Regions from separate parts of the Comamonas sp. CMM02 genome, predicted to be linked through region 2. Evidence: predicted binding sites of a transcription regulator. Region 2 holds the regulator's gene; the other holds the start of a gene.
The links. The regulator FliA, encoded in region 2, starts transcription of late flagellar genes. The targets are predictions, from matches to a motif close to CTAAAGTTTNNNNNNNNNNNGCCGNTA.

Region 1 (14,594 bases), on a different contig from region 2:
GGATGCAAATTTTGAGCCCGTGCGTGCTGTTTGAACTCGGGGGTGATCATATCTTATATAAGACATAAGACAAATTGACTGGCAGACAAAATCAAGAGTACACTTGTGGACTGTTTACGGAGCACGGGCTACTGGTTACAGATGCTGGAGCGACAGTGCACCGACAACTGTTTTTTTCCGAAAATCTGGAGTTTTCACCATGAGCAAGAAGCCCGTCCGAGTTGCCGTCACTGGCGCCGCAGGTCAAATCGGTTACGCCCTGTTGTTTCGCATCGCATCCGGCGAAATGCTTGGCAAAGACCAGCCCGTTATTCTGCAACTGCTCGAAATTCCTGACGAAAAGGCACAGAACGCTCTGAAGGGCGTGATTATGGAGCTGGAAGACTGCGCCTTCCCTTTGCTGGCAGGTATTGAAGCACACAGCGATCCACTGCAAGCCTTTAAGGATACTGACTACGCATTGCTGGTTGGCGCGCGTCCTCGCGGCCCCGGCATGGAGCGTGCAGACTTGCTGGCTGCCAATGCACAGATCTTTACGGCCCAGGGCAAGGCGCTGAACGCCGTGGCCTCGCGCAACGTGAAGGTGCTGGTTGTCGGTAACCCCGCCAACACCAACGCCTACATCGCCATGAAGTCGGCACCTGATCTGCCAGCGAAGAACTTCACTGCCATGCTGCGACTGGACCATAACCGCGCTGCATCGCAACTGGCTGCCAAGGCTGGCTTCAAGGTTGGTGATATCAAGAGCCTGACCGTGTGGGGCAATCACTCGCCCACCATGTACGCCGATTACCGCTTTGCAACAGTCAATGGCAAGTCCGTCAAGGAAACCATCAACGACCAGGACTGGAACGCCAACGTGTTCCTGCCTACCGTCGGCAAGCGTGGTGCAGCCATCATCAATGCACGTGGTCTGTCCTCGGCCGCCTCGGCTGCCAACGCTGCAATCGATCACATGCGTGACTGGGCCCTGGGCTCCAATGGCGAGTGGGTCACGATGGGTGTGCCATCCAATGGCGAATACGGTATTCCTGCTGGCATGGTTTTCGGTTTCCCGGTGACTACTGCCAATGGCGAGTACAAAATTGTTGAAGGTCTGGAAATTGATGCTTTCTCGCAAGAGTGCATCAACAAAACCCTGGCTGAGCTGCAAGGCGAGCAAGATGGTGTGAAGCACCTGCTGTAAAGCATTTGCACTGAAATCCCTTGCGGATTTGTGCACTCTGCAGTGCCTGAGCGCTGCAGAGTGCATCTCTAGAGAAATCTTCTGCACAACATGCATGGCAAAGAGATGCTGGTTGAGCAAAAGATGTTTCTTTGAGGCGTTGTCTGGTCCATTGCGTCGACTGGCTGCGCACTCTGAGTGCGCTCAGTTCACGATTGCTATTCATGCGTACTGCTACCCATCCCCGCGAAATTTTGTTGGGCGCTCAAGCAGCGGCCAATATGCTGCCCGTCTGTGATCATTACAGCGGTGTAGAAGTGCGCATGCGCAAAAGCCTCGAGCTGCAGGCTCAGATGCTGCAGGAATTCGGGGCCTGTGTATTTGACGTGACTCTGGACTGTGAAGATGGTGCAGCGGTTGGCAATGAAAAAGCCCATGCAAGGCTGGTGGCCAGTCTGGCCAAAAATTCTCAGGCCGGCTGCCGTGTGGCAGCACGCGTGCATGCGGTGGACCACCCTGCTTTTGAAGAAGACATTGCAACCATCGTCCAAGAGGCCGGCCACAAGCTCAGCCATATCATGCTGCCCAAGGTTGATAGCGTGGACGACATCCTGCGGGCAGAGCGTGCACTGGAACGCGCATCAGGGGCGCACATTCCCTTGCATGCCTTGATTGAGTCGCCTGCTGCGGTGCATCAAGCTTTTGAGATCGCGGCCCATGCACGTGTACAAAGTCTGTCGTTCGGTCTGATGGACTTTGTCTCCGCGCATGCGGGAGCCATTCCCGGAGCCGCCATGGGTGTGCAGGGGCAGTTCGTTCATCCAATGGTAGTGCGCGCCAAGCTGGAGATCGCTGCAGCCTGCCATGCGTACGGCAAAGTGCCTTCTCACTGTGTGGTCACAGAGTTTCGTGATGCCCCAGCGCTGCAAGTGGCTGCAAGCAAAGCCAGTACAGAGCTGGGCTACACCCGCATGTGGAGCATTCATCCGGCGCAGATTCGTCCTATCTTGAATGCTTTTGCGCCAGCCACGAGCGAGGTGCAAGAAGCTGCAGATATTTTGGTGGCTGCAGCTGCGCAGGACTGGGCCCCAATTAGTTATAACGGCGTGCTGCATGACCGTGCCAGTTACCGTTATTACTGGCAGTTGCTAGAGCGCGCATTCCTGACGGCGATGGCTTTGCCGCAACACGCACGACAATGGTTTGATGGGAATGCAGCATGAAGATGCTGTTTTTGTTTAACGATCAACTTTTTGAGACCGCTGGAGTCCGCATGAAACAACTGATTGCCTCCTTTTTGCTAATTGCTCCTGCACTGGCCTTGGTGACGACTGCTCAGGCATCCACCACCAAACCCGCAGCAACTAAAGCTACGACGACTACGAAAAAAGTCACTACTGTCAAGAAGACAGCAACGCCGCGCAAGGCTGCAGCAGTGGCTGGCGCAGGCACCGCTGCTGCGGCTACCGCCGTAGTACTGGCCCCCCGGGTGCTGAATGCGGATGAAATGGTCCTGGCTGACCGCGTGCACACGGGCCGTATCGCTTGTGAGCTGGGCCAGCATGTGAGCGTGTCCAAGGACGACAAGAACCCGGGCCACTTCCTGGTGAGTGGCTCAGGTTTTAACTTTCACATGTCCCCTGTCGGAACAAGCACTGGCGTCGTGCGTTTGGAAGATGCGAAAGCCGGTGCAGTCTGGTTGCAGATTGCCAATAAATCGATGCTCATGAATCAAAAGCAGGGCAAGCGCCTGGCTGATGAATGCATGAGTCCTGAACAGCTTCAGGTGGCAGAAGCTATTAAGAAAAACCCCCCTCAAGGTTTGCTGGATGCCCCCGGAAAGTAATTGTCCGGAGCAAAAGCGCTGAAGAAACGCTGCCCCACTCTTAGAAAACTAATGGAGAGAGAACCATGTTGAAAGCTTACCGTGACCATGTGGCCGAACGTGCCGCATTGGGCATCCCCCCACTGCCACTGGATGCCAAGCAAACTGCCGAATTGATCGAGCTGATCAAGAACCCGCCAGCTGGTGAAGATGCATTCCTGCTGGATTTGCTGACCCATCGCGTGCCTCCAGGTGTGGACGATGCGGCCAAGGTCAAGGCTTCTTTTCTGGCGGCCGTGGCACACGGTGACATCCAAGTAGGTCTCATCTCCAAGTCCAAGGCTACCGAATTGCTGGGCACCATGGTGGGCGGCTACAACGTCCACCCTCTGATTGAGCTGCTGGACGACGCGGAAGTTTGCGGCGTGGCTGCTGAAGCGCTGAAGAAGACATTGCTGATGTTTGACTTCTTTAACGACGTGGCAGACAAGGCCAAGGCTGGCAATGCCAAGGCCAAGGAAGTGATGCAAAGCTGGGCGAATGCCGAGTGGTTCACCTCGCGCCCTGAAGTCGACAAGAAGATCACCGTTACCGTGTTCAAGGTGCCCGGTGAAACCAATACCGACGATCTGTCGCCTGCACCAGATGCCTGGAGCCGTCCAGACATTCCGTTGCACTACCTGGCCATGCTCAAGAACACGCGCCCTGACGCGGCGTTCAAGCCTGAAGAAGACGGCAAGCGCGGCCCCATGCAGTTCATTGATGACCTGAAGAAAAAGGGTCACCTGGTCGCTTATGTGGGCGACGTGGTGGGCACTGGCTCTTCGCGCAAGTCCGCGACCAACTCTATCGTCTGGGCTACGGGCCAGGACATTCCTTTTGTGCCCAACAAGCGCTTCGGTGGCGTGACTCTGGGTGGCAAGATTGCTCCTATCTTCTTTAATACGCAGGAAGATTCGGGCTCGCTGCCTATCGAAGTCGATGTTTCAAAGCTGGAAATGGGCGACGTCATCGACGTGCTGCCCTACGAAGGCAAGATCACCAAGAATGGCGAAACCGTTGCCCAGTTTCAGCTCAAGAGCGACGTGCTGTTTGACGAAGTGCGCGCCGGCGGCCGTATCAACCTGATCATTGGCCGCTCGCTGACAGCCAAAGCCCGTGAATTTCTGGGTTTGCCTGCATCGACCGCATTCCGCTTGCCGACAGCACCCGCTGCAACCAAGGCTGGCTTTACGCTGGCTCAAAAAATGGTGGGCCGTGCCGTGGGTCTGCCAGAAGGCCAGGGCGTGCGCCCCGGTACCTACTGCGAGCCACGTATGACGACTGTGGGTTCGCAGGACACCACAGGCCCGATGACCCGCGACGAGCTGAAAGACTTGGCCTGCCTGGGCTTCTCGGCCGACTTGGTCATGCAATCGTTTTGCCACACAGCGGCTTACCCCAAGCCTGTGGACGTGAAGACCCACCGCGAGCTGCCCGCGTTTATTTCCAACCGTGGTGGCGTGGCCCTGCGTCCTGGTGATGGCGTGATCCACAGCTGGCTCAACCGCCTGCTGCTGCCTGATACCGTCGGTACCGGCGGCGACTCGCACACCCGTTTCCCTATCGGTATCTCGTTCCCCGCTGGCTCAGGCCTGGTGGCGTTCGGTGCTGCGACTGGTGTGATGCCACTGGACATGCCTGAATCGATTCTGGTGCGCTTCAAGGGTGAATTGCAGCCTGGCGTGACTTTGCGTGACTTGGTCCATGCAATCCCGCTGTACGGGATCAAGCAGGGCCTGCTGACTGTGGCCAAGGCCGGCAAGATCAATGCGTTCTCGGGCCGTATCCTTGAAATCGAAGGCTTGCCAGACCTGAAAGTGGAACAAGCGTTTGAGCTGTCGGATGCGTCGGCTGAACGTTCCGCTGCCGGTTGCACCATCAAGTTGAACCCAGAGCCCATCAAGGAATACCTGACTTCGAACATCGTTCTGATGAAGAACATGATCGCTGACGGTTACCAGGATGCCAAGACCTTGCAGCGCCGTATCGAGAAGGTGCAGGCGTGGCTGGCCCAGCCTGATCTGCTGGAAGCGGACAAGGATGCCGAGTACGCTGCCGTGATCGAGATTGATCTGGCTGACATCAAGGAGCCTATTGTTTGCTGCCCTAACGATCCGGATGACGCCAAGTTCCTGTCTGAAGTGGCTGGCACCAAGATCGACGAAGCTTTCATCGGCTCTTGCATGACCAATATTGGTCACTTCCGTGCTGCGGCCAAATTGCTTGGCGGTCAGCGTGACATTCCAGTCAAGCTGTGGGTGGCCCCTCCGACCAAGATGGACCAAAACGAGCTGATCAAGGAAGGTCACTACGCTGCATTTGGCACGGCTGGTGCGCGCACTGAAATGCCTGGCTGCTCGCTGTGCATGGGTAACCAGGCCCAGGTGCGCGAAGGTGCAACCGTCATCTCCACCTCTACCCGCAACTTCCCCAATCGTTTGGGCAAGAACACCAATGTGTTCCTGGGCTCGGCTGAGCTGGCTGCGATTGCATCGCGTCTGGGCTACTTGCCTTCCAAGGACGAGTACCTCAAGGAGATGGGCGTGATCGATGCGGACAAGGCGTCGGTGTACCGTTACATGAACTTTGACCAGATCGATGAGTATGCGGACGTTGCCAAAAGCGTGACCGCCTGAGCATCGAGGTCGACCTCTCTTAAAACCCGCTTCGGCGGGTTTTTTTATGGACGTGCAGGAAGTGATCGTCTTGTCCGATAGGCGTCTGCAAAGTGACGGTGCAAAATGGGTACGACAAGCTTCTTCTTAAGTCGGAGATCCCCAGATGAAACATGCTTTTGCTTTTACCGAAAAGACGTTCCAGACTGCGTCAGGAACAGAGGGACGGTTCTTCTCGCTGCCAGCCTTGGCCCAGCGGTATGCGAATGTGGGACGCCTGCCGGTGTCGCTGCGCATTGTGCTGGAGTCGGTGCTGCGCAATTGTGATGGCAAGAAGGTACTGCCTTTGCACGTGGAGCAGCTGGCTCACTGGCGTCCTGATGCACCGCGTACCGAAGAGGTGCCGTTTGTTGTCTCGCGCGTGGTGTTGCAAGATTTCACGGGAGTGCCTTTGCTGGCGGACTTGGCCGCGATGCGCAGCGTGGCTGCAGCGCTGGGCAAACAACCCAAGGCCATTGAGCCACTGGTGCCAGTCGATCTGGTGGTCGATCACTCCATCATGGTGGATTACTTTGGCACCAAGCAGGCACTGGATCTGAATATGAAGCTGGAATTTCAGCGCAACCAGGAGCGCTACCAGTTCATGAAGTGGGGCATGCAGGCCTTTGACACTTTTGGCGTGGTGCCACCAGGTTTTGGCATCGTTCACCAGGTCAACCTGGAATATCTTGCACGTGGCGTACACAAAGCCAAAGCGGGCAAAGACAGCAAAGGCAGGGCGCTCTACTATCCAGATACGCTGGTCGGCACTGACAGCCACACCACCATGATCAATGGCATTGGCGTGGTGGGCTGGGGGGTGGGCGGTATCGAAGCGGAAGCGGCCATGCTGGGGCAGCCTGTTTACTTTCTTACGCCCGACGTGGTGGGCTTTGAGTTGACAGGGCGTTTGCGCGAGGGAGTGATGGCTACCGACCTGGTGCTGACCGTGACGGAAATTCTGCGCAAAGAAAAGGTGGTGGGGCAGTTTGTTGAATTCTTCGGTGAGGGCACGGCCAGCCTGTCGCTGCCTGATCGCGCCACCATTGGCAATATGGCCCCTGAATATGGGGCCACGATGGGGTTCTTTCCCGTGGATGACAAAACACTGGATTACTTCCGGGGAACAGGCCGCACTTCCTCGGAGATCGAGGCCTTTGAGGCGTACTTCCGTGCCCAAGGCTTGTTTGGCGTGCCCAAGGCGGGTGATATCGACTACTCACGCGTGGTGCGGCTGGATCTGGGGTCCGTAGCGCCCAGTCTGGCGGGCCCAAAGCGTCCGCAAGACCGTATCGAAATTGGGGATGTGGCACACAAATTCAGCGAGCTGTTCAGTGCCGGGCCTGCAGACAATGGTTTTAACCAGCCGCATGACCAGTTGACACAGCGTTTCCGTGTGGGCTGTGGAGAAGGCGAGCAAGCGGTGGATGCACCCGGGCCCAAGCCTGGCGCTTCACGCTCGGTGGTGGAGATGGTGAGTAACCGCCCTGCGCTTGAAAGTTCACACAAGCATGCACCTGCAGTTTCCGTGTGCGACGTGCCGCAGGGTGAGCAGGTCTTGCGCGTTGGCAATGGCGATGTACTGATTGCAGCCATTACCAGTTGCACCAATACCTCCAACCCCAGCGTGTTGCTGGCGGCTGGCCTGCTGGCTAAAAAAGCGGTCCAAGCAGGGTTGAAGGTGCAGCCGCACATCAAGACCTCGCTGGCACCCGGCTCCCGGGTGGTGACGGAGTATTTGACCGAAGCAGGGCTGCTGCCGTATCTGGAAAAATTAGGCTTTGCCCTGGTGGGCTACGGCTGCACCACCTGTATTGGCAACTCAGGCGATCTGACGCCGGAGCTCAACGAGGCCATTGCACGCAACAACCTGGTATGCGCGGCAGTTCTTTCGGGCAACCGTAATTTTGAAGCGCGGATTCACCCCAACATCAAAGCCAATTTCTTGGCCAGCCCACCTTTGGTTGTGGCCTATGCGATTGCAGGTACCGTGCTCAAAGATTTGATGACCGAACCTGTGGGGCAGGGCAAGGGTGGCAAAGATGTGTACCTGGGTGATATCTGGCCGAGCAGCGAAGAAATTCAAGCCCTGATGAAGTTCGCCATGAACGGCAAAGCCTTTCGCGCCAATTACGAGAAAGTCAAAACCGAGCCGGGGAAACTGTGGGAAAAAATCAAAGGTGTGGCAGGGGCCACCTACACATGGCCCACGAGCACCTATATTGCTGAGCCGCCGTTTTTTCACAACTTCACGCTGGCACTGCCCCAGACGGATGCGAAAACATCCCCCAGTACCCATGCTGTGCAGGGGGCTCGCATCATGGCGCTGTTTGGAGACTCCATCACCACCGACCATATTTCTCCGGCAGGTGCGATCAAGGAATCTTCACCTGCCGGGCAGTGGCTGCTGGCGCATGGCGTACAAAAGGCCGACTTCAACAGCTATGGTTCGCGGCGTGGTAACCACGAGGTGATGATGCGTGGCACTTTTGCCAATGTGCGTATCAAGAACCTGATGATTCCACCGCAGTCCGATGGTTCGCAGGAAGAAGGCGGCTTGACGCTGCACCGCAGTGATGCTGGCAAGGTCAGCAAAATGTCCATCTATGACGCGGCGATGCAATACCAGGCAGCTGGGCGTGCCACGGTGGTGCTGGCTGGCGAAGAATATGGCACAGGCTCCAGCCGGGACTGGGCGGCCAAGGGTACCCAGCTACTGGGTATCAAAGCCGTGGTGGCACGCAGTTTTGAACGGATTCATCGCTCCAATTTGGTCGGTATGGGGGTGTTGCCACTGCAGTTCAAGGCGGGCGATAGCTGGCAGTCACTGGGGCTGACCGGTGATGAAGTCATCGACATTATTCCGGTGCCAGAACTTACGCCACAAAGCGATGCGCAGATGCGTATCACCCGCACGGATGGCAGCCAGCACACGGTCACTGTGACCTTGCGCATTGATACCCCGATTGAGGTCGATTACTACCAGCACGGCGGCATCTTGCCGTATGTACTGCGCCAGTTGCTGGTCAAATAATCAGGAGCTATCACTTCCCAAAGACTCCACCGGCAAAAAAGCGGGTTGTGTCTTTGGGGGGTATTGGCGCTGAAGCGGGCTCAGGCTTGTGCCTCATCACTGCGCAGTGATGCCAGCTTGCTGGCCAGCCAGTCGTCATACCCTTTTTGCACCAGCGCAAAGGTTTGACTGATGCCTTCGGCCACGGGGCTGCCTGCGCTCAGTACTCCCAGAGAGTTCAATATATCTTCTGCCTCTTTGTAGCCTTGCTCAAAGCCGCCGCGCACCACGTTCACAAAATCTTGCGCGACCACTTCCATGTCTTTGTCTGGATAGCGCGCAGCGTAGGCATTAAACATGGCGGTAGACAGACCAACGATGCGCCCGGCAGTAGCCTGCGCGCTGTTGTCTTGCGACATGGCGTTCTGGATGGCATTGGGCCCCAGCTCGGGGGCCAGTACGTTGTCGATTTCATCCACTGCGGTGCGATACAGCAAAGCCAGACTGTCGTTGCCAGCTTGGATGCTCACTTGCAGTGAGGCTTGCAAAATTCGCGAATTGCGCAAGTTTTGCTGCCCCTGGCTGCTGGCAGCTGCGGTTTTTTGTGCTTCCTCCAGTGCCTGCGATGACTTGGTGCCTGTGTAGGCAGGGTCGGCGGCAACAGGTGCGTTAGTGGCTTGCGGTGCAGAAATCATGGGGTGCTTTCTTGCCAGTCAGAGGGAGTGAGGCTTGCATCGTTTTCGGCTGTCGGGCGTCGAAATGAAGTGCCGTCGGTCGGGACCCTCTGTGTGCTCAGAAAAACAATAGCTGTAAGCGCTTGCTATCTCGTCACCTTAAATAGATTTGATTATCAAAGCAATGCAAACAGAGCGTTAACAGCTATTGTTTTAAATCAACTGATCCCATCGAAAGTGCAGTTTCGTCATCTGATATGGTCTTTTGTGCGCCATCTGCTCCTTGGCGCAAGTTGCCAACTCACGCACAGTCGTTGTTGCAAATTGCCCCATGGAACGCGAGCCCGAGCCCGCGTGGGCGGGCAGTAGCGCAACGGACCACAGCCCATGACCACCGAAAAAAACAAAGCCCCCGACAGCGCACCTCAGTCGTCGCGCAAAACAATTCCAATCCATGCTGAACCTGTGGGTACGCCGTTTTACGAGGCCCGTAAAAAAATTCAGCCTCGCTCCATTCAAGGCGTATTTGCCAACTGGCGCTGGGCGCTGGTGTGGATCACCCAGCTGTTCTTTTACGTCACGCCCTGGCTGCAGGTGCATGGCCGCCAGGCGCTGCTGTTTGACCTGGAGCAGCGGCGTTTTTACATCTTTGGCTGGCTGCTGTACCCGCAAGACTTTATCTACCTGACGGCGCTGCTGATCATCAGTGCCCTTGCGCTGTTCCTGTTCACTGCGGTGGCCGGGCGTTTGTGGTGTGGCTTTAGCTGCCCGCAGTCGGTGTACACCGAAATTTTCATGTGGATTGAGCAGCGCCTGGAGGGCGACCGCAGCGCACGGCTGCGCCTGGACGGCAGTGGCTGGTCGCTGGAGAAAGTTGCCAGACGTGGCGGCAAACAATTGCTCTGGGTGCTGGTGTCACTGTGGACAGGCTTTACCTTTGTTGGCTACTTTGTGCCGATTCGGGAGCTGGCCGTTCAGGTGATGGCGTTGCAAGGCGCATGGCAAATTTTCTGGATTTTGTTCTACGCACTGGCCACCTACGGCAATGCAGGCTTTTTGCGCGAGCAAGTGTGCAAGTACATGTGTCCGTATGCACGTTTTCAAAGTGCCATGTTTGACAAAGACACGCTGGTGGTGACTTACGACGCGGCGCGTGGTGAAAATCGTGGGCCACGCCATAAAGATGCAGATTACAAGGCCCAGGGGATGGGGGACTGTATTGACTGCAAGCTGTGTGTGCAGGTGTGTCCGGTGGGCATTGATATTCGCAATGGCCTGCAGTACGAGTGCATTGGCTGTGGCCTGTGTATTGACGCGTGCAACAGCGTGATGGACAAGGTGCACTATCCACGGGGGCTGATTCGTTTGACCACGGAAAACGGGATAGCCCAGCGCTGGAGCCAGTCGCAGATGTTGCGCCGTGTGTTCCGCCCTCGCGTGCTGCTGTATGGAGCGGGCTTGATCGCTATTACCGTGGCCATGGTGGCCAGTCTGTATGTGCGCGTGCCCCTGAAGGTGGACGTGGTGCGTGACCGAGGGACGCTTTCACGCATCGTGGCCGGTGGGCAGATTGAAAACATTTACCGAGTGCAAATTGGCAATGCCACGGAAACGGAGCAAACCTATGTGCTCAGCGCTTCGGGGATTGACGGCATTCGGGTGGCATCTGAAACGCATGTGCAGCTGGCCAGCGCGCAAGACCGCTGGGTGGTTGTGCGTTTGCAGGTGCCGTATGGGGCGGCTTCACCCGGTTCACACACGGTCTTTATCGAAGTGCAGGCCGAGTCGGATGCGCGCATTCAGGTACTGGCCAAAACCACGTTCTTGATGCCTCGTTAAAGCTCAGGAGCCACAGGGCGCGATGCCCTGTGCGCCTGCACGGGTCATTTCGCAGCACCACTGGCCTAGCATTTGCAGCGCTTGCTCGGTGCGTGCGTCCCACAGCAGGCCATAGTTCAGCCGCAGGCAGCGGCCAAATGCGCGCGAGGCCGAGAACACCGGCCCTGGTGCCACGCTGATGCCTGCGGCCAAAGCCCGCTGGTGCAACGCCAGCGCATCGCAGCCTTCGGGCAGCTCCACCCACATAAAGTAGCCACCTTCTGGGCGCGTTGCGCGGGTACCTGCCGGAAAGTGCTGTGCAATGGCTTGCGTCATGCAGTCGCGCTGCGTGGCCAGCGTGTGGCGCAGCTGGCGCAGGTGCTTGTCGTAGCCCACTCCTTCAAGGTACTGTGCCAAGGCAGCCTGGCTCGGCGCATTGGTGCTGATAGAGGTGGTAAGTTTTTGCCGAGCCACAGCCTGCGAAAAACGGCCCGCGGCCACCCAGCCAATGCGCCAGCCCGGTGCCAGACATTTTGAAAATGAGCTGCAGTGCAGCACCCAGCCTTCGCGGTCATAGGCCTTGGCGGGCAGTGGCCGGCGAGCGGCAAAGTACAGCTCGCCATACACGTCGTCTTCAATCAGCGGGATGCGGTGGCAGGTAATGAGATCGACCAGCTGGCGCTTGTTCGCCTCTGGCATCAGGCAACCCAGCGGGTTGTGAAAGTTGGGCATCAGCCAGATCGCCTGCGGCTGGTGCTGCGTGATGGCGGCTTGCAGTGCTTGCAGATCAATGCCATCGCGTGGATGGGTGGGCACTTCAATCACGTTCAGGCCCAGGCGCTCCAGCGCTTGCAGTGCGCCATAGAAGCTGGGCGATTCAACCACCACGGTGCCGCCGGGGCGTGTCACCGTGGAGAGGCAAAGGTTCAGCGCCTCCAGAGCACCGTTGGTGATGACCAGATCGTCGGCATGCAGCGGCAGGCCATCGGCCAGGTAGCGGCGCGCAATATGCCGGCGCAGCCCGCTGTGCCCGGTGCTCAGATCATCGAGCATGGTGTGCGCCACAAAATGACGTGCATTGTGGGCCATGGCACGCGCCAGCTTGGCTAGCGGAAAGTGCTGAGCGGCCGGAAAAGCGCTGCCGAAAGCCACGGTTCCGGGCTGAAAGCTGGCTTGCAATAAAGCAAATACACGCTCGGTGACATCCACTGTCAGGGAGCTGGGCGAAGTGTGCAGGCCAATTTCTGGCTCGGGCGGTGCCTGGTGTGCGCCATGGGCAACGTAGTAGCCCGATCGCTCGCGGGCGCGAATCAGCCCCCGCGCTTCTAGCAGGTAGTAGGCCTGAAACACCGTCGATGGGCTGACATTGCGTGCCGTGCAGCAGTTGCGCACCGAAGGCAGCTTATCGCCAGGCAGCAGCACTCCGGCGTGAATGCGCTCTTCGATTTCGGCAGCCAGAGATTGGTAGCGGTATGCAGAGGCAGACAAGATGGCTTCAGACATGGCAGTTGCGTTGGAGAGGTGCATTGCGTGTGCGGCACACAAGAGTATGTAGCGCTACTGGCTGCGCGCATCATGGGATGCGTGCAGCCGGGGCGTCTGCTTGCGTGCGAGTTGCAGACTGTTCAATTTGGTGTTTGAGATGTTCGAGCAGCGCCGTTACCAGTGGATGCTCGAGCCCCGAGCGCCACATGGCCTGCATTTCTGAATGTACTGTGTTGTCGCGCAGGGAGCGAAATACCAGGCCCGGTATGCCTGCGCGCTGCAAGCAGGCCGGCACGATAGAGACGCCTTGCCTGTTGCTCACTAAAGAGAGCACGGACAGCCAGTGGTGCACTTCATGGCGCAGCTCCGGGTCAAAGCCTGCGCGCAGGCACAGGCTGTGAATGCTGCGAAAGTACTCGGGCGAGACCGCACCAGAAAACAGCACCAACCGCTCTTTGGCCAGGCTGGATACGCTCAGTCGTGCTTGCGTTGCCAGAGGGTGCTGTGCGGGCAGGCACGCCATGAATGGCTCGCGCAGCAACATCTGAGTGTGCAGGCCGGCAGGTGCAGCCAGGGTATGCATCAAGCCCAAATCTATTTTCCCCTGCTGCAAGGCGGTGACCTGGGCTGCACTGTTGAGCTCGTGCAGATCCACGCGCACCTGTGGGTGCTGGGCTTGCAGCTGTGCCAGGGCTTCTGGCAAGCCGCGGTACATGCTGGAGCCTACAAAGCCCAGCCGCAGACAGCCGGCCATGCCTTGCGCTACGGCACGCGTGTCCAGCGCAGCGCGTCGGCTGCGGTCCAGAATGTCGCGGGCCTGTACCAGTAAATGCTGGCCTGCAGCAGTCAGCCTCACTTCCTTGCTGCTGCGTTCGAACAGCTGGGCGCTGAGCTGCCCCTCCAGCTGCTTGATGGCGACGCTCAGCGGGGGCTGGGAGATATGCAGGCGCTGTGCAGCGCGGCTGAAGTGCAGTTCTTCAGCGAGCACTACGAAATACTGCAGCAGGCGAAATTCCATCGACGGTCCTTGTGTGGCAAAGAGGTATCTATTCGATTTAGATATTGATCTATACATCAATAATATTCGACTCGAATAGGTTCTGTTTGCATCATTTGACGCATGTCATAACCAGGCAAGCAAGCCTAGATGGAGTGATGATGAATATGCGCCCACCGATGGACGTTCAACGCACCGCTGCTGCTGCGGACCACCCCGTGCCGGATCGCCACGGCAGCAACCTGTACAGCACAGACTTGCAGTTGGAGCCCTTGCTCAGGCTGTATCTGCCCGAGCAGGTGCATGCCCACCTGCAACCCTATCTGCAGCGCATGGGGCACCTGGCTGGTGGCCGGCTCGATGAGCTGGCGCTGATCGCCGATAAAAACCCGCCCACCCTGGAGCACCGAAGCCGCACTGGCCAGGATGCACAGCGCATTCACAAGCACCCGGCGTATGTCGAGATGGAACGCGTGGCCTATGGTGAGTTTGCGCTGGCCACCATGTCGCACCGCAGCGGCGCTCTGGGCTGGGAGGGCAAGTTGCCACCCCTGGCCAAGTACGCGCTGACCTATCTGTTTGTGCAGGCAGAGTTTGGTCTGTGTTGCCCGCTGTCGATGACGGATTCGCTGACCCGCACCTTGCGCAAATTTGGCACGCCAGAGCTGGTGGAGAAATACTGGAGTCAGCTCACGGCCACAGATTTTGAAGACATGGCACAAGGGGCCATGTTCATGACTGAACAGGCTGCGGGCTCTGATATTTCCAACACCCAGACCCTGGCGCGGCCCAATGCAGATGGCAGCTGGAGCCTGACAGGGGATAAGTGGTTTTGCTCCAACCCGGATGCCGCTTTCGCCATGGTGCTGGCACGGGTAGAAGGCGCGCCTGCAGGCATGAAAGGCATCTCTTTGTTCTTGC
Region 2 (14,594 bases):
TGGAAGACATGGAAAAATCCACGGAAATCGTGGACAACCAGTTAACCGACATCATGATGGCCCAGGACTTTCATGACCTGACCGGACAGGTCATTGCCAAGGTGGTGACGCTGGCAGCTTCCATTGAGTCACAGCTAGTCACGCTGCTGGTGCAGACAGCACCTCAGGCACCTGAACCTGCCAGCGCAGCAGTGGCCCCTTCTGTGGTGACGGCCGCTGCGGTGGTTGCTGCCGATGAGGCAGACGATCTGTGGGCCGCTGCATTGGCCGAGTCTTCCGAGCCAGCAGCCCCGCCTACGGCACAGCCCGTGCATCCCAAGCTGGAAGGCCCCGTGGTCAACCCAGACGCGGAAGATGTGGTGACCTCTCAATCCCAAGTGGATGATTTGCTGGCCAGCCTGGGTTTTTAAAAACAAGAGCTACCAACGCCTATCTAATGGATGTTTCGTATACTTTTAGCTTGCAAAGATCCATCTCATAAGCGCTGATAGCTCGTTTTAATGTAGCAATCTACTGCCGCCTAACAGATTGCACGGCACCCGCCACCGCTGCGGGCGCTGAAATAGCACCCCCTGTGGCTCGCTTTTCCCGCTTTAGCGATTTGACCGCTTGCGGACAATGGCATGAGACCTTTCCCTCATGCCGTCATGGAATCGAGCCAAGATAAATCCCTCCCAGCCACAGGCCGGAAACTGCAGAAAACCCGCGATGACGGGCAGACTTCGCGTTCCCGCGACCTCGGCCACCTGGCGGTGCTGGGCGTGGGCTCGCTGCTGGTCATGATGGGCGGCCCGACCCTGATGCACCACCTGCGCATTGCCATCAGCAAGCAACTGTCTTTTGATGCCAGCACCGTACTGGTGCCTCAATTGATGGTGGAGCGCCTGCTGGAGATGGCCATGGTGGGCGTGATGGGCTGCGTGATTTTTGCTACGGTCATCAACGTGGCATCCATCATTGCCACACTGGCGTCGGGCGGCTGGATTTACAGCTTCAAGCCCATCATGCCGAAGTTCAGCCGCATCAATCCGATTGCAGGCCTTGGCAACGTATTTTCCAAACAGCAGATGGTCACAGCCCTGAAAAATGTGGTGCTGACCCTGATTTTGGCCACCGTCGGCTGGTTCCATATCAAAACCGGCATTGTCGATCTGTCCAGCCTGCCTGCCCTGGGTGGCGCGGCCGCGCTGGCCAAGGTGGGTGACTGGATTGTCAGCGGCATGATCATGCTGCTGGTGGTGGTGTTTGTGGTGGCGGTCATCGATGTACCGCTGCAAAAGGTGCTGTTCTTGCAACGCCTGAAGATGAGCCACCAGGAAGTCAAGCAAGAACACAAAGAGTCCGAGGGCAGCCCCGAGCTCAAAGGCAAGATTCGCCAGAAACAGCGCGAAATCGCCCAGCGCGCCAGCGTATCGGCCGTGCCCCGCGCTGACTTTGTGGTAACCAACCCCACGCACTACTCGGTGGCTCTGTGCTACGACGAGAAGACCATGTCCGCCCCGCAAGTGATTGCCATGGGTGCAGATCTGGTGGCGCTGAAGATTCGAGAAGTGGCCAAGGCCCACGACATTCCTGTACTGGAGTCGCCCATGCTGGCCCGTGCGCTGTATGCACATGCCGAAATTGATCAGTCCATTCCGTCCACGCTGTACACCGCCGTGGCACAGGTCTTGGCCTATGTTTACCGCCTCCAGGCCGCCATGCGCGGCGAGGCTCCTGCACCGGGCGAGCTGACGCAACCCCACGTGCCCCCAGAACTTGATCCGCACACCAAGCGTGCTGCGGCAGCGAAGCCTTAAGCGATAGAAAGCACTGCACCCCATGAGCACTGCATTGATAAAGAACCTGCAAGCGTGGAACACCAAGAACGGCTCGGTCATCCAGAGCTTGGCTGCGCCCGTTTTGGTGATTGCCATTCTGGCCCTGATGGTCCTGCCCATCCCACCGTGGCTGCTGGACACGTTCTTTACGCTGAACATTGCCACCGCGCTGATGGTGATGATGATTGCCGCCTACATGGTCAAGCCGCTGGACTTTGCGGCTTTTCCCTCGGTGCTGCTGCTGACCACGCTGATGCGCCTGTCGCTGAACGTGGCATCCACCCGCGTCGTGCTGATGGAAGGCCACACCGGCCCAGGCGCAGCGGGTGCGGTGATTGAAGCTTTTGGCCACTTTCTGATCGGCGGCAACTTTGCTGTGGGCTTGATCGTGTTCGCGATTTTGGTGGTGATCAACTTTGTGGTGATTACCAAAGGCGCGGAGCGCATTGCTGAAGTGTCTGCGCGCTTTACGCTGGATGCGATGCCCGGCAAACAGATGGCCGTGGACGCCGACTTGAACGCTGGCCTGATTGACGAACCCGAAGCCAAGCGCCGCCGTCTGGAAGTGCAGGAAGAAGCCAATTTCTTCGGCTCCATGGATGGTGCCTCCAAGTTTGTGCGCGGCGATGCCATGGCCGGCATCTTGATTTTGGTCATCACCATCGTTGGTGGTTTCATCATCGGCATGGCACAGCACGGCCTGAGCGCTGGTGAGGCGGCCAACAGCTACATTTTGCTGGCTGTGGGCGATGCGCTGGTCGCACAAATTCCAGGCCTGCTGATCTCGGTGGCTGCAGCCATGGTGATCTCGCGCGTGGGCAAAGACAACAACACCGGCCAGCAAATTGCGGCACAAATGCTCGGCACCCCCCGTGCGCTGGCCATTACTGCAGCGATTTTGATCATGCTGGGCCTGATCCCCAACATGCCCCACACCGTGTTTCTGGGCATGGGTGGCTTGTTTGCCTATGGCGCATGGCTGATCTACCGCAGGAACCAAAAGACGGCCGAACAAGCCCAGTCCGGCGGCGCGGCTGAAGCGCCCATGCCCGGCGCGCTGGCTGCACCTCAGCAAGATAGCGAAGCCACCTGGGATGATCTGCAGCCCGTGGATCTGCTGGGGCTGGAGCTGGGCTATCGCCTGATTGCACTGGTAGACAAGAAGCGCCAGGGCGATTTGCTCACCCGCATCAAAGGGGTGCGCCGTAAATTTGCACAGGAAGTGGGCTTTTTGCCACCTGCCGTACACGTGCGTGACAACCTGGAGCTCAAGCCCAGCGCCTATCGCCTGACGCTGCGCGGCGTGATGGTGGGCGAAGGCGAAGCCTTCCCCGGCATGTACCTGGCCATCAACCCCGGAGGCATCAGCACACCGTTGATCGGAACTCCGACGACCGACCCTGCCTTTGGTCTGCCCGCGCACTGGATCGACGAACGCCAAAAGGAAGCGGCACAAATGGCTGGTTTTACCGTCGTTGATTCGGAAACCGTGATGGCGACACATTTGTCACACTTGATGCAAACACATGCTGCCAAGCTGTTAAGCCGCAATGAGGTGCAACAACTGGTGGAGCATGTGGCCAAGTCCGCGCCCAAGTTGATCGAAGAAGTTATTCCAAAAATGGTGCCCATCACATCGTTCCAGAAAGTGCTCCAGCTGCTGCTGGAAGACGCTGTGCACATTCGTGATATTCGCACCATCATCGAAACACTGGCCGAACACGCCACATCTACCCAGGACCCCGTCGAGCTGGCCCGCCGTGTGCGCATTGCACTGGCCCCTGCCATCGTGCAGCAGATCTACGGCCCCACCCGTGAACTCAACGTCATTGCGATCGAGCCCGGACTGGAACGCCTGCTGGTGCAAGCCCTGGGCAACCCCCAGGCCCCGTCGCTGGACCCCGGCGTGGCAGACCTGCTGACCCAACGTGCAGCCGAAGTTGCCAACAAGCAAGAAGAGCTGGGCATGCCCGCCTGCTTGCTGGTGCCCGACGCCATTCGAAACGCTATCGCGCGCCTGGTGCGCCGTGTGGCACCTCGCCTCCAAGTGCTTGCGCACAGTGAGATTCCCGAGACCCACACCATCCGCATCGGCCCCATTCTTAAAGGTGCAAACGCATGAACATCCAACGCTTCATAGCCCCGACTTCCCGTGAGGCCCTGGACAAGGCGCGTGCCGCTTTTGGTGAAAGCACCCTGATCCTGTCCAACCGCCCCATGGGCAACGGCGTGGAAGTCATGGCAACTGCCGAAGAAACCTTCGGCAATCTGGACCAGGGCAACCACACCAGCCCAGGCCTGATGGCCGCCATTCAGGCCCGCGAGGCCGATGAAACCCGTGCTCCCAAGCAAGCCCCCAAAGCGCCCATGCGCATGGAGGCCCTGCTGCAGCAAGCCAAGCCGGCCGTGAAAGCCAACCCACGCCAAAGCGTGGCAGAAGACACGGAGCAACTGGCCATGAGCACCCTGTCTTTCCAGGACTATGTGCGTGAACGCATGCTGCGCCGCCGCAATGAAGAGATGACGGGCGAGCTGCCCCAGGAAGTGCTGCCCACTTTTGCTCGCAAGAACCGCCTCGACACCGTGCGCGACAGCGCACCGCTGCCCACTACGCCTTCCGTGATCAAGCACAACCCATTGCGCGGTCTGGCGCTGGAGCTGCCCACAGAGCAGCCCCGCAAGGCAGTTGCCTCCCCAGCGGCGGCTCCGGCTTTGATGCATGAGCTGCAATCCGTCAAGGAGCTGATTGAAGAGCGCTTCAACACCCTGACCTGGATGAACCAGACCCGCCAAAATCCGCTGCACAGCAACTTGATGCTCAAGCTGATTCGCTCGGGCTACTCGCCTGCGTTGTCGCGCACCATCATGGAGCGCCTGCCGCAGAATGCGGGCCCTGCAGATGCCATGAAGTGGCTGGTACAGGTGCTGGAGCGCAATCTGCGCACCGACAACGCCGAAGCTCCCATCTGGGACAAGGGCGGCGTGTTTGCACTGGTGGGCTCCACCGGCGTAGGCAAGACCACCACGGCAGCCAAGCTGGCCGCTCTGTGCGCCCAAAAGCATGGCCCCAACAGCGTTGGCCTGATCACGCTGGACACCTACCGTGTCGGCGGTCATGAACAACTGCGCGCCTATGGCCGCATGCTCGGTGTGGTCGCGCATCTGGCCCACGACAAGGCCGCACTGCAAGACCTGCTGGGTCTGCTGGCTGGCAAGAAGATGGTGATCATCGACACTACCGGCGTGGCCCCCCGCGATCCTCGCAAGGACGACATTCTGGAAGTGCTCAACCTGCCAGGCATTGAACGTCTGCTGGTCGCCAACGCAGGCGCACATGGCGATACGCTGGACGAAGCACTGGCCGCATTCAAGCGCGTGGGCTGCAAGCAGGCCATCTTGTCCAAGGTGGATGAAGCCGTGAAGCTGGCCCCGGCGCTGGACGCGCTGATCCGCCACCAGCTTGTGCTGCGCGGCATCACCAACGGCCAGCGCGTGCCCGAAGACTTTACGCGCGCCAACGCCAACGAACTGGTCGCCACGTCCATGCGCGCGCACACCAAGTCGGCGTTTGACCCCTCATCGCTGGACATGGATTTTTACTTCACCGAATCTTCCATGGGCCAGTCTCAGGGAGCGATGCATGCTTGAGAGCGTCTGGCACCAGGGAACCGGTTTGCACTGGCAAGGCGCACAGTCGTCGCTGCGCGTGCTGCCCGTGGTGCCATCCGGTGACAGCGCAGATGCCACCGCACTGTGGATGGCCTGCGCGCAGCTGCAACAACAAGGCTACCCCGTGGTCGTGCTGGATGGCACGGAGCAAGAGTCACCCTCACTGCCCGGTCTGCAGGACATGCTGCAGCCCCGTCAGGGCTATGCCTTCACCACGTTGACCGCAGACATCAGCAACCCGCTGAGCGTTGCCACACTGCCCGCCGCACGCGGCATGGTGCAACTGCAGCACAAGGCATCGATCACGGGCGAGCGCCCACTCGATCTGCTCTTTCGCTTTGTGCAAAACCATGCGGTGGTAGTGCTGTGGGCTCCCGCCTCTTTGCTGGCAGGCATGCTGCAAGGCTGCACGCAGCCCCCCATTCAGCTGGTGCCTTCACAGTCACGCAACGTGGTCAGCAGCTACCGCGCACTCAAGCAGCTGTACATGGGCTGCGGCCTGATGCCGCGCCTGGTGGCGCTGCGCCCGGCGGGCTATGGGCTGGACCACGTTTTGAAATCGCTGTCGCAGTGCGCCATGCGCCATCTGCACACCGAGCCTTTGTGCGAGCAATTCGATCCGCTGCAAGCCCGACAGCTGCAGCGCTGGGCCCTACAATGTTTGGAGCATTCCGAAACCGTGAACGCCCCGCAAGATGGCGCAACGGCTGGAGTCAGCCCCCTTTCTTCATCTGCTGTGTGGAGCCATTGAGTCAATGTACACCGCCCATGGCCAGTTGGACCGCGATGCCCTGATTCGCCAGCATGCCCCGCTGGTGCGTCGCATTGCGCAACACATGATTGCCAAACTTCCGCCGAATGTGGAACTGGATGACCTCATCCAGGTGGGCATGATTGGCCTGGCCGATGCACTGTCGCGCTTTGAAACCAGCCAGGGCGTGCAGTTTGAGACCTTTGCCGGCCAGCGCATTCGCGGTGCCATGCTGGACGAGCTGCGCGAAAACGACTGGATGAGCCGCAGCTCCCGCAAGGGGCAAAAAGACATTGAATCGGCCATTCGCCGGCTGGAGCAGCAACTGGGCCGAGCCCCCCGGGAATCGGAAATTGCCGCCTTCATGGAGATGGAGCTGGTGGATTACCAGTCCATGCTGTCCAAAGTGCGCGGCACCCAGCTGATCTATCTGGAAGACATCTCTGCCGGTGAAGAAGACAGCTCCAGCTTTCTCGACCGCCATGTGGCCGACGCCGATGCCGACCCCTTCAGCATGTTGCGCGATGACCGCATGCGCAGCGCCCTGGTGCAGGCCATTGAAAACCTGCCCGAGCGCGAGAAATACGTCATGGGCATGTACTACGAGCACGACATGAACCTCAAGGAGATCGCGGCCGTGCTGGAAGTGACCGAATCGCGCGTATGCCAGCTGCACAGCCAGGCCATTGCCCGCCTGCGCGCCAAGATGCGCGCACACTGACAAGCATCTGCCCACAAAAAAAGCGCCAAACAAGGCGCTTTTTCTATTTTGATAGCTACCAGCGCTTATCAGTCCATCGTTTCAAATACATTTCACATTGAAAGTGCGATGAACACTGCGCAAGCAGCTATGCAATTTAATGCTTAACCGCTGATGTGGTACATCCGCGCCACCGAAGCAGTAGCACCCGGCTGCTTGCTGGCGCCGTAAGTGTGGCTGACCGATTGCTCTGGTATCAAGGTGGCCAGCTGCTGCGCCGTAATGGCAGAGACTTTGGCGATATGGCCGCGCATTTGCGTCAGGCGCTCGGACATGGCCTGCATGCGCTGCACGTTCTCAGGGGTAAATTGCTCCGCACCAAAGCGCTGGGCCAAGCCCGCAAAAGCCTGCATGCCATCGCGCAGCTGACGAATGGCAGATTCGGTGGAGTCGGGCTGGTTCTTCACAATCAGGGCATTGACCAGGTCGATCATGCCGTCAATCTGTTCCAGGGCTTCGCTGAGTTTCATGGTGTCGGGGGTGTTTGAGCGGTTGAGACGGAGTTCGGGCGCTTGGTACCAGTGCAGCCGAAGGTCGGATAAGGCTGACTGGCGCAAAGCGCCCGATGTGGGTGTTTAAGCGCGTGCCGCGCCCAGCAGGTCGGCGGTATCGACCAGCATCTTGTCGGCGATCACGCTGGCATTGACTTTGAAAGTGCCATTGGCAATCGCTTCACGGATGGCATTGACCTTGGCCATGTCCACATCCGCCGACGTTTTGGCGTTCTGGTCCAGCGACCGTGCCGAGTTCGACACAGTCACAGGCACCCCCGCAGCATTGCTGCGGGTTTGTTGCACCACCTCACTGGCGGTGCCGCTTTTACTTTGCTGCGCTTGCTGCGTAGCGTTTTGCTGCAGCTTGGCTGCCAGCATTTCTACGTTGGTATTTTGTCCGACCTTCATTTTCCTACTCCAATCGCCCGCTCAAGGGCTCCGTAGTGTAGCTTTCGACCCATTGAAAGAGAACTTGAGTGTTTTCTTTCAAAAAGTCTTGTATCACTGTGCAACGACGACATCGCCTTGCTGATTGACGGTACCGGTCACCGTTCGTCCGTTGTCCATGCGCACGCGCACGGTTTGTCCGACAGAGCCGCCTTCCAGCGCCTTGCCAGACGAAGTGACCGTAAAACCACCGCCTTGTGCCAAGACTTTGACACCCGTACCCGGCTTGAAAAGCTGGGGGGCCTTGACCATGGTCTGGCGCAAGGCCATTCCTGCCGTCAAGTTGCGTGCCGCGGTCTGCCCCACCCAGTCGTCTGGCATGGCAATGATCGAATGGGGCGACTCCGCCCAGTCGACTTCGCTTTGCATTGCGTGATCGTGGGTCAATTGCTCGCCCATGCTGACATTGCTGGTCAGCACCCATGCAGGGCCTAGTGCCTTGATGGTGACGGGCAAGAACACGTTCCAGGGTCGTGCGCCTTCTACACAGCGCATTCCAATGCGGGTACGGCCCCACAGCTTGCTGCCGCTGGGCAGATAAGGCTCTACCCGCTGGCATGGCGCAAGGTTCAGCCGGGGGTCCAGCTTGCCCACCTGCACTTCCATGCGCAGCGGCATGGTTTGCGTTGCAGTTTGATCGGTCAGCGCCCCTTGCAGCCACTGGCTGCTGATTTCCGTCAGGTCCTGGGCCGACACCACTGCCGCACCACCGCTCACCAGTACACAGGCAGCCGCACGCACCACAGCGCGCGAGAGACGTGAAGAGACGGCGAGAGTCGCAAATACAAGATGGGGCATGACAGCGACTTTAGAGCGAGCGCCATTTTTTAAAGCATTGAAGTACCCATGCAACCACGCTTTCTTCGCGCTTTAGCAAAAGCAGTGCGTTTCCATAATCGCTGCACGCACCAAAGTCCGCAGTGGCCAGGTGCCACCGTTTTTGTTTTCATCTTCAGCAAGGAATCACATGCTAGACAAAATGACCGGCCGTCTGGACTTCCACAGCGACGCTCTGCTGTTGCGCGCAGAGCGCCAGCGTGTGATTTCCAGCAACATTGCCAACGCCGACACCCCCGGCTATGTGGCGCGCGATTTCAACTTCGCCAAAACGCTCAAGGCAGCGCAGGGCGAAAACGGATCAGTGCGCCAGGCACTGCAAGAAGCCAGCACCTCGCACGCTCAGCACATGCCCCTGCCCACGGAAAAGTTTGGCAATGACGGCCAGGGCCGCCTGGGTTACTCGCTGGCATCACAGCCCAGTCTGGACAACAACACCGTGGATCTGGACCGTGAACGCGCCAATTTTGTGGACAACGCCGTGCGCTACGAAGCGACGCTGCGCTTTCTCAACGGCACCTCCAAGACCATGCTCAGCGCCATCACCGGCCAGTAAGCCGCACTGACACAAGGAAACCATCGCCATGTCCATGTTCTCCATTTTCAGCGTCTCTGGCAGTGCCATCAGCGCGCAATCGCAGCGTCTGAACGTTGTGGCCTCCAATCTGGCCAACGTTGATGCTGTCGCCGGCCCCGATGGCCAGTCCTACAAGGCCCGCCAGGTTGTCTTTCAGACAGCGCCCATGGGCAGCGAAGGTGCTGCCGGCGTCAAGGTGAAAAGCATCACCGAAGACAACACCCCCGGCCGCCGCCTGCACAACCCAGAGCACCCCCTGGCCGACGAACAGGGCTATGTCACCCACTCCAACGTCAATGCCGTAGACGAGATGGTCAACATGATTTCTGCATCACGCTCGTACCAAAACAACGTGGAAGTGATGAATACCGCCAAATCGCTGTTGCTCAAAACGCTGCAGTTGGGCCAATAAGCACATACAGAAAGTAGGCACGCATGATTTCCGGCGTATCCAACAACACCTCATCTGGCGGTAACAGCTCGCCCAAAACAGCAGCAGACATGCAGGATCAGTTTCTGACCCTGCTGGTTGCGCAGTTGCAAAACCAGGACCCCACCAGTCCCATGGACAACGCGCAGCTGACGTCGCAGATGGCACAGATCAGCACCGTCAGCGGTATTGAAAAGCTCAACAGCACCGTCGAGAGCGTGACCAAGCAGTTCGCCTCCATGCAGATGCAGCAAGGCATCTCCATGATTGGCCACACCGTGCTGTCCGACGGCAACCAGCTGGGCCTGTCTGCCTCCGAAAACGAAGACGGCACCAAGCGCCTGAGCGGCACAGCAGCCTTTGACCTGGATGGCTCCGCCTCCAACGTCACCGTCACCATCACCACCGCCAGCGGCGAAGTGGTGGAGACCATGGATCTGGGCTCGGCAACTGCAGGGCGCAACTACTTCACCTGGGACGGCAGCAAGTACACCGGCGAAAGCATGGACCTGCGCTTCAAGGTCACCGCCACCAATGGCGACGCGGTGGTCAAGTCCACCACTTTGTCGCCCAACGCCGTGGTCGCCACCAGCATCACCAATGGTGGCCTCATGCTGGAGCTGGCCAACGGTCAAAGCATTAACTACAACAGCGTCAAAGCTGTGTTCTAAATTTCTAGGAGCTAAGCATGGGTTTCCATCACGGTCTTTCCGGCCTGAACGCCTCCAGCAAAAACCTGGACGTCATTGGCCACAACATCGCCAACAGCAACACCGTGGGCTTCAAAAGCTCGCGTGCTGAATTCAATGAAATGGTGGCCAGCGCCATGGGCGCATCCAGCAGCAACAACACCGGCATTGGTGTGAGCGTGGCCGCGGTATCGCAACAGTTCACACAAGGCGTGATCACCCCCAGTGCCAACGGCCTGGACATGGCCATCAACGGCGATGGCTTCTTTGTGGTGCAAACCGGCACTGGCATTGCTTACACCCGCAACGGCGCTTTCCAGCTGAACAAGGGCGGCGAGCTGGTTACGGTCAATGGCGACCAGGTGCAGGGCTACCCGATCGATCCAAACACCGGCCTGCGCACCAGCGTCAGCCTGACCAATCTGGTGTTCCCTACCGGCACCCCGATTGCGGCCAAGCAGACTGACAACGTCAAGGCCACGCTCAATCTGGATGCGCGCGTGGACCAAAACGCCAACCCCGCGCCTCCACGTGCCACATACGGTACTTCTCTGGAAGTGTTTGACGAGCAGGGCATGGCGACACCGCTGTCCATGTATTTTCAGAAAACAGGTGCCAATACCTGGGACGTGTACGACAGCCTGGACCCCAACGCAGCGCCTATTGGCCGCCTGATGTTTGACTCCACTGGCAAGCTCGACGGTGTTGCCCCCTACGCAGGTCTGGGCGTCGACCCCAATGGTCTGAACCCCGGTGACGCAGGTTACGAAACCACGCACACGTTCGGCACCCCAACAGGCACCACCTTGTCCACCCAGGTTGCCACCACCAACCCCAACAACCCCAATCCCGGGCCTTGGAACGTGAATATTGACCTGGGCAGCGTGTCTCAGCGAGGCAGCGCCTTCTCGGTGGCCAAGCTGACGCAAGACGGCTACGCCTCGGGTGAACTCACCTCGGTGAATGTCGCCTCGGATGGCACCTTGCTGGCCACTTACTCCAACGGCATCACGCGCGCAGAAGCCCAGGTGGCACTGGCCAAGTTCACCAACAGCCAGGGCCTGCAGCCCGATGGCAACAACAACTGGGTGGCCTCCAATGATTCGGGCCCACCGGTGTATGGCACAGCGGGTACCGGCAGCTTCGGCACCATCGCCGGCAGCGCGCTGGAAGAGTCCAACGTCGATCTGACTGCACAGCTGGTGGGCATGATGACCGCCCAGCGTGCTTACCAGGCCAACGCTCAGACCATCAAGACCCAGGACCAGATCTTCTCGACCCTGGTCAACCTGCGCTAAGCGCAACTGAACACGCGCACATAGGAGTTATTCATGGACCGCATCATCTACACCACCATGACCGGCGCCAATGCCGCTGCTCAACGGCAGGCGGTGCTGTCGAACAACCTGGCCAACGTCTCGACCACGGGTTTCCGTGCCGAGCTGAGCACCTTCCGTTCGGTGCCACTGGAAGGCCAGGGCTCCAGCACGCGCGTGTTTGGTCTGGATGCCACCTCAGGCCACCTGGACCAGCCCGGCCCCGCCATGACCACCGGCAAAAGCACGGACCTGATGGCCCGTGGCAATGCCTGGTTTGCCGTGCAGGGTCTGGATGGTCTGGAGGCCTATACGCGCAACGGCGCGTTAGAAGTAAATGCAGAAGGCCAGCTGGTCACAGCCAACGGCCTGGCTGTTCTCACCGATGGCGGCGCTCCGGTGGACATTCCCCAGAACGCCCGCATCAGCTTTGGCGGTGATGGCACGGTGGTGGCCACTTTGGATGGCCAGGACCCCATCAACATTGGTCGCCTGAAGATGGTCACGCCCAATCTGGAGCAAACCATTCAGCGCGGCGATGACGGTCTGTTCCGCTCTGCGCAGGGTGACTTGCCAGCCGACGTCAACGCCACCATGGTGGCCGGTGCACTGGAAGGCTCCAACGTCAACGCGGTGGAAGCCATGGTGGGCATGATCGCCGCCTCGCGCCAGTTTGAGCAGCAGATGAAGCTGCTGACCACGGCAGAAACCAATGACAAGACGGCCAGCCAATTGCTGAGCATGAACGGCTAAGGCCGCTGACCAACGAATACGGAAGGAAACTTCACCATGATGAATTCCCTGTGGATTGCCAAGACCGGCATGTCTGCCCAGCAGACCCAAATGGACGTGGTCTCGCACAACTTGTCCAACGTCTCCACCACCGGCTACAAGCGCCAGAGCGCAGTGTTTGAAGACCTGATCTATCAAAACCTGCGCCAGGTCGGCTCGCAAGCCGACGAACAAAACATTCTGCCCACCGGCATGCACCTGGGTCTGGGTGTGCGCACCGTTGCCACCACCCGCAACTTCACACAGGGCACGCCCCTGGAGTCGGGCAAAGACATGGACGTGGCCATCAGCGGTGACGGTTTCTTTCAGGTACAGATGCCTGATGGCACCACCTCTTACACCCGCGACGGCACATTCAGCAAAGATGCCAACGGCCAGATGGTGACCGCAGGCGGCTACCCGCTGCTGGACGGCATTACCGTGCCGCAAGACGCCACCAAGCTGAGCATCAGCAAGAGTGGCGTGGTCTCGGCCACCGTGCCAGGCAACCCTTTGCCCCAGCAAATTGGCCAGTTAAATACAGCTTCGTTCATCAATCCAGCCGGTCTGGAGCCCATTGGCGAGAACCTGTACCGCGAAAGTGCCGCCTCGGGTGCGCCACAAACAGGCACACCAGGCACCAACAACCTGGGCACGGTGATGCAGGGTTTTCTGGAGTCCTCCAACGTCAACGTGGTGGAAGAGCTGGTCCAGATGATCCAGACCCAGCGCGCCTACGAGATGAACTCCAAGGCCATCTCCACCAGCGACCAGATGCTGGCCAAGCTGTCGCAGCTGTAATCAATTTATATGGATAGCGCTTAGCGCAAGCCCATCAACGCTTTCAAATAGAAAACACATTGAAACGCTTGATGCTCCTGCGCTACCCGCTCTAGTTTTATATTTCTTCGGAGCGTTTATGTCCGCCTCTCGCACCTTGTTCCAAGTCTTTGCGTTGTCTCAGCGTGCCCCTCGCATCACGCTGTGGGGTGCAGCCAGCTTGGTGGTCAGCGGTTGTGCGTTCAATGACCCGCCGCCAGTGGATTTGTACGACCAGACGCGGCCTTTGCCTTCCTCTGCCATTGCCGTGCCTCAGCAGCAGCAGCAAGCCACGGGCGGGCTGTTCCAGTCCAACCGCTACCGCCCCCCGTTTGAAAGCCGTCGAGCCCGTCTGGTGGGGGACATGGTGACCATTCAAATTGCTGAAAAAGTCACCGCCAGCCAGAAGTCCTCGTCCACAGTCAATCGCGACAGCAGCATGTCCGCCGGCATCACCGACTTGCCCGTACTCACAGGTGGTGCGCTGGCTACGGCCCAAAGACTGGGCAAACTGGGCGTGGGCAGCAATGCTGACTTTGAAGGCGGCGGCGGCACCACCAGCGCCAACACCTTCACCGGAGCCATCACCGCCACCGTGACCGAAGTGCTGCCCAACGGCCATCTGGTCGTGACTGGCGAAAAGCAGATTGGCGTGAACCAGAACGTGGACGTGCTGCGCTTTACCGGCACGGTAGACCCGTACCAGCTGGCACCCAACAGCATCATCAGCTCTACCCAGGTGGCCAATGTGCGCGTGGAATCGCGTGGCCGTGGCCAGCAAAATTCAGCACAGGCAATTGGCTGGTTGTCGCGCTTCTTTTTGAGCTTTATCCCTTTCTAAAGCTCTCCAAAATCGGGCAGTATGAAAGTACTGTCCACGCTTCCCACATTCCGCACCGCACGCCTGGCCCTGGCGTTGCTGGCCCTCAGCGGCGGCATGCTGGTGTCACCCGCCCACGCCTTGCGCATCAAGGAAGTGGCCTCGGTACAGGGCGTACGGTCCAACCAGTTAACCGGCTATGGCCTGGTGGTGGGTCTGGATGGTACGGGTGACCAGACCACCCAGATGCCCTACACGACCCAGACGCTGTCCAACTACCTGCAGCAAATGGGCATCACGCTGCCCGCCACGGCCAACACCAACAATCTGCAGCTCAAGAACGTTGCTGCCGTCATCGTGACGGCCGAGCTGCCAGCATTTGCCACCCCCGGCC

Region 1: a site for FliA is predicted at 9,438-9,464, ahead of IB213_RS08135 (DUF5610 domain-containing protein). Genes of this name have one in related genera too.

The regions. Positions count from the first base shown of each region.
Region 1 is NZ_JACUZW010000002.1:637,251-651,844, forward strand. It holds gene IB213_RS08110 (malate dehydrogenase) at 200-1,186, shown strand; gene IB213_RS08115 (CoA ester lyase) at 1,390-2,388, shown strand; gene IB213_RS08120 (hypothetical protein) at 2,439-3,011, shown strand; gene acnB (bifunctional aconitate hydratase 2/2-methylisocitrate dehydratase) at 3,077-5,668, shown strand; gene IB213_RS08130 (aconitate hydratase) at 5,814-8,720, shown strand; gene IB213_RS08135 (DUF5610 domain-containing protein) at 8,801-9,394, opposite strand; gene ccoG (cytochrome c oxidase accessory protein CcoG) at 9,761-11,212, shown strand; gene IB213_RS08145 (PLP-dependent aminotransferase family protein) at 11,216-12,694, opposite strand; gene IB213_RS08150 (LysR substrate-binding domain-containing protein) at 12,765-13,694, opposite strand; gene IB213_RS08155 (acyl-CoA dehydrogenase family protein) at 13,835-14,594, shown strand, end outside.
Region 2 is NZ_JACUZW010000006.1:43,863-58,456, forward strand. It holds gene IB213_RS16805 (protein phosphatase CheZ) at 1-410, shown strand, start outside; gene IB213_RS16810 (flagellar biosynthesis protein FlhB) at 648-1,799, shown strand; gene flhA (flagellar biosynthesis protein FlhA) at 1,822-3,942, shown strand; gene flhF (flagellar biosynthesis protein FlhF) at 3,939-5,468, shown strand; gene IB213_RS16825 (hypothetical protein) at 5,461-6,240, shown strand; gene IB213_RS16830 (RNA polymerase sigma factor FliA) at 6,245-6,961, shown strand; gene IB213_RS16835 (hypothetical protein) at 7,105-7,470, opposite strand; gene flgM (flagellar biosynthesis anti-sigma factor FlgM) at 7,576-7,902, opposite strand; gene flgA (flagellar basal body P-ring formation chaperone FlgA) at 7,996-8,739, opposite strand; gene flgB (flagellar basal body rod protein FlgB) at 8,909-9,334, shown strand; gene flgC (flagellar basal body rod protein FlgC) at 9,363-9,767, shown strand; gene IB213_RS16860 (flagellar hook assembly protein FlgD) at 9,791-10,456, shown strand; gene flgE (flagellar hook protein FlgE) at 10,474-11,772, shown strand; gene flgF (flagellar basal-body rod protein FlgF) at 11,806-12,543, shown strand; gene flgG (flagellar basal-body rod protein FlgG) at 12,580-13,362, shown strand; gene IB213_RS16880 (flagellar basal body L-ring protein FlgH) at 13,481-14,221, shown strand; gene IB213_RS16885 (flagellar basal body P-ring protein FlgI) at 14,243-14,594, shown strand, end outside.